2 regions of the Nonomuraea sp. NPDC003754 genome follow, and region 1 is predicted to be linked to the other one. Evidence: predicted binding sites of a transcription regulator. Region 1 holds the regulator's gene; the other holds the start of a gene.
The links. The regulator LexA, encoded in region 1, represses DNA repair genes until DNA is damaged. The targets are predictions, from matches to a motif close to TCGAACANNTGTTCGA.
Positions count from the first base shown of each region.

Region 2: a site for LexA is predicted at 921-936, ahead of recA (recombinase RecA). Genes of this name have one in related genera too.

Region 1 covers NZ_JBSGJX010000018.1:18,391-20,789, forward strand. The annotation lists gene ACWEVS_RS22715 (MalY/PatB family protein) at 1-341, opposite strand, end outside; gene lexA (transcriptional repressor LexA) at 906-1,613, opposite strand.
Region 2 covers NZ_JBSGJX010000007.1:161,150-163,548, reverse strand. The annotation lists gene ACWEVS_RS11605 (MarR family winged helix-turn-helix transcriptional regulator) at 1-354, shown strand, start outside; gene ACWEVS_RS11600 (hypothetical protein) at 532-822, opposite strand; gene recA (recombinase RecA) at 1,049-2,146, shown strand.

The sequences.
Region 1 (2,399 bases):
GGAACCTGCATGGCGATCCTGTCACCGGGTTCGGTGGCGAGGTGAAGGACCACCTGGAGCGCCTGGTTGAGATCGGAGAAGGTGCGGACGGCTGCCGGGTCGGCGGGCCAGCCGTACCGGGTGAGCATGCGCTCGGCGAAGGTCTCCGCCAGCGGTCCGGCCTGCGGGTCGGCGGCCCAGGTGGGGTAGCCGAGGTCCCCGCGGGCACGCCGCTGGAGTGCCTCGACGATCGGGGGAGCGGTGGCGAAGTCCATGTCGGCGATCCAGCAGGCGATGACATCGGGACCGGCGCTCGCCCATTTCAGGCCGTCCTTGGCGGGCGGGGGGAAGAAGTCGTCCACCCGATCAGTGTCACCCAGACCCGGGAAATGTCCGATGGGCCGGGATTGCCGGAAATCGAACGCATCGGTGTCGCCGGGTGTCGGAGGGTTCTGTGCGACCAGCTCGCGCCCGAGTCCGGATAGCGGGATGCCTGGAAGAGCCCTCGCACCAACGCATGAAGTGATGGCCAGTCCGTTCTCCGAACTGTGGGCTGGGGTTCGGACGCGCGCCCCTCGATGGGTACGGCTCCACCCGGCCCGTCGGCATCCGGCCGCCGACGTGCACGAATGGGCCGCCGGTCGGGTCGCTGCTCCGTGCGCAACGTGGGTCGCGGGTCGGGTGATGTTCCGCCCGAAGGCGTCGCTCGCGGGTAGGAGCCGGGATCCGCGCGTGGGCGTCGGCATGTGGAGGCGGCGTACATCCAGGCGACAAGCCATTCCGGGCGTCGGCGTGCGGAAGCGACGGACACTCATGCGACACGGCATTCCGGACTGGGCAGGGCTGTGTCGGTCCCACCGGCCAGGGCTACGCCGGCTCGATCGACCCTCGGGAAAGGTGAGGGCCGATCGAGCGGCGAGATGCGGTCAGAGGCGGCGCAGGACTGCGACGACCTTGCCGAGGACGCTGGCCTCGTCGCCGGGGATCGGGTCGTAGTTGGCGTTGTGCGGCACCAGCCAGACGTGGCCGTCCTTGCGCTTGAACGTCTTCACCGTCGCCTCGCCGTCGATCATGGCTGCCACGATGTCACCGCTCTCGGCCACCGGCTGCTGCCGTACGACCACCCAGTCGCCGTCAGCGATCGCTGCCTCGATCATCGAGTCACCCGCGACCTGGAGGAGGAAGAGGGTGCCCTCGCCGACGAGCTGCTTGGGCAGCGCGAAGACGTCTTCCACACTTTCCTCGGCGAGGATGGGGCCACCGGCGGCGATGCGACCGACCAGGGGAACGTAGGCGGCCGTCGGCCTGCTCACCTGCGACTCGACCTCGCTGGCATCGGGGTCGACCCACAGCACGGGCTCACCCGGCAGCCTCACCTCAAGGGCGCGAGGGCGGTGCGGGTCACGCCTCAGGTAGCCCTTGCGCTGCAACGCGGTCAGCTGGTGAGACACGCTGGACGTGCTGGTCAGCTGCACGGCCTCGCCGATCTCACGCATGGACGGCGGATAGCCGCGCTGCTGGACGGAGTCGCGAATCACCTCAAGGATCTTGCGTTGCCTGGGCGTCAGGCCCAGTGAGTCGCGACGGCGGACCGCAAGGTCGCTGACGCCGTTGCCGTCATTCGGCTCGCTCATGCTTTCCTCCTCGCCCGGCGGCCTGCCTCACCGGCCCACCCTTCCGGTCCGTGGTCTTCATGTCGCACACAGCGACCGTACCGCCGATGGAGATCAACTTCAAACAATTGTTCGAGTCTTCCTCGAAATCGTCGGTGACGTGGTGTACAACATCGTACGGGAGTTCGATCGACACCGTGTTCGATTCACTGATCTTTGTTTGACCTTTTCCTTGGGTCGACGGTGGCGGGAGGTCATCAGTGCGGGCGACCACGACGACAGATTCGACCGGCCAAGACGAGCAACTCACCCTGATCGCCGACATCACCAGGGAGGAGCGCGGGCGCCCTGCCGTACCAGGAGACCGGCGCCTCCGCCTGGTCCCTCCACCCCGAGGTACGGCAGGCCAGGACAAGCAGATCGGCGGACGGCCCGCGGGGCCGCGCGAGGTTGGGGGTGGACGGTTTGCCGGGTCGCGAGGGGCATCGGGCGGACAGTCCACGGGACCACGCGGGGCAGGAGGCGGGCGGTTGCGGGTCGTCCGCGACCAGGGGGTGGCGGGGCCGGTCGCGCGGGAGGGGACGCCCGGCCCGGCAGACGACAGCACAGATACGGGGGCGGCGATGAACGGCAGGCGAGAGCGGAAGGCACGCGCAGACGGCCGGTCGGGCGGGACGGGGCGTGGAGACGGCCGGTCGGGTGGGACCGGCCGCGGAAATGCCCGGTCGGGTGGGACGGGGCGCGGCGACGGCCGGTCGGGTGGGACGGGTCGCGGTGACGGCCGGTCGGGTGGGACGGGTCGCGGTG
Region 2 (2,399 bases), on a different contig from region 1:
GCCACCGCGTTGCAGCGGCACGGCCTCGGCCTGTCGGAGTATCGAGCGCTGTGCCACCTGTCCGCGGCCGCCGACGGCGAGCTGCGCATGCAGGAGCTGGCCGACCTGCTCGGGCTCAACCAGAGCTCGGTCACCCGCCTGGTGGGACGGCTCGAGGCGTCCGGGCTGACCCGCCGCGACCTGTGCGCCAAGGATCGGCGAGGCGTCTACACGGTGATCACCGAGGCGGGCAGGGAACGCAGGAACGGGGCGAGAGCGGCCTACGAGGAGACGCTCACGGGAGCGCTCGACCGGGCCGCGGCCGACGGCCTGGCGAACACCGTGGCGGGCCTGCGGGCGTCGTTCGTCGGGTGACAGGCGCGTGCGGTGTCCGCAGAGCGGCTCCCGCGTGCCGTAGCGGCGGGGGTCGTTCGGCTGGGTCGTTCGGCTGGGTCGCGCGGGCCGTAGAGGTCCGGGTCGCTCGGCGGGGTCCGCGTGTGCCGTACCGATCGGGGGCGCTTCTCCGGCTCGCGCTTGCCGTACCGGTCCGGGTCACTCGTCGGTCAGGCAGGTGTGGAGCGCCTCCGCCGTACCGGCGGGATCGTCGGCGTGGCCCTGGCCGCCCGGCGACCACAGGAAGACCCACGCGGCGGCGGACGGGGTCGCGAAGATGATGGTCTGGCGGCCCGTGCGCGGATGCCACACCCACAGCACCGGGTCGTCGCCGCCGATCATGCGCCCCACGAGCCCACAGCCGGGGAGCAACGCCGCGAGCGCCTCCAGGTGGGTGCGCCGCTGCCCGGTGTACGTGCTCGTCACGTCGCCGCCTCTCGACCTTTCCAACAGGATCTCCCCAGGTCAGCGGCCATGGCAACCGGCCCGGCGGATTGTCAGGGAATGTCGGCCGGGCACGGCGGGTGGTCGGCGTGTTCGAGGCGCGATCGAACAGCCGTTCGGCTACCATGAGAAGCGCCGGCCACGGTGCCTCGCGCGTCCGGCGGAAAATTGTCGGTCCCACCGCGTAGCTTTCACTCGACCGACCACACCACGACCCTCCCGGGGAGTTCCCATGGCTATCAACGACCGCGAGAAGGCCCTTGAGACTGCCCTCGCACAGATCGAGCGGCAGTTCGGCAAGGGCTCCGTCATGCGCCTCGGCGATGACGCCAGGGCTCCCATCGAGGTTGTCCCGACCGGTTCGATCGCGCTCGACGTCGCGCTCGGCATCGGTGGTTTCCCCCGCGGCCGCATCATCGAGGTCTACGGTCCCGAGTCCAGCGGTAAGACCACGGTGGCGCTGCACGCGGTGGCCAACGCCCAGCGGGCCGGCGGCATCGCCGCGTTCATCGACGCCGAGCACGCCCTCGACCCCGAATACGCCAAGAAGCTCGGCGTCGACACCGACGCGCTGCTCGTCTCCCAGCCCGACACGGGTGAGCAGGCGCTGGAGATCGCCGACATGCTGATCCGCTCGGGCGCCGTCGACATCATCGTCATCGACTCGGTCGCCGCCCTGGTGCCCAAGGCCGAGATCGAGGGCGAGATGGGCGACAGCCACGTCGGTCTCCAGGCCCGTCTGATGTCCCAGGCGCTGCGCAAGGTCGCGGGCGCGCTCAACAGCACCGGCACCACCGCCATCTTCATCAACCAGCTGCGCGAGAAGATCGGTGTCATGTTCGGCTCGCCCGAGACCACGACCGGTGGTAAGGCGCTGAAGTTCTACGCCTCGGTCCGCCTCGACATCCGGCGCATCGAGACGCTCAAGGACGGCACGGAGGCGGTCGGCAACCGCACCCGCGTCAAGGTCGTCAAGAACAAGATGGCGCCGCCCTTCCGCGTCGCCGACTTCGACATCCTGTACGGCGTGGGCATCTCCCGTGAGGGCGGCCTCATCGACATGGGTGTGGAGCACGGCTTCGTCCGCAAGTCCGGCGCCTGGTACACCTACGAGGGCGACCAGCTCGGCCAGGGCAAGGAGAACGCGCGTAACTTCCTGCGCAACCACCCCGACGTGGCCAACGAGATCGAGAAGAAGATCAAGGAGAAGCTGGGCGTGGGCCCGCGCGTCGACGCGCCCGCCGAGGCCGCCGCTCCCGCCGCCCCTCCGGCTCCCGCCTCCTCGGGCCGCGGCTCCAAGGCTTCCGCGCCCAAGCCTGGTGACGTCTGATCCGGGCTGAGCCATGAGCACGTCGTCGGACCCTGACCAGCGGCCCTCCGGCTCCACGCCGGAGCCGCCCGCCTCCGCGACCCTCCAGCGGCCGGGCCAGGGTCCTGACGCGCGCACTCCCTCGGAGGTGGCGGGTTCTCCCACGACCGCCTCCGAACTGCGCGGCGGCTCAGCCACCCCTCCCACGTCTTCCGGCGACCGCGATGCCGTCACCCCCGCCCACGGTGAGCCCTCGACCGACGACGGCACCTTC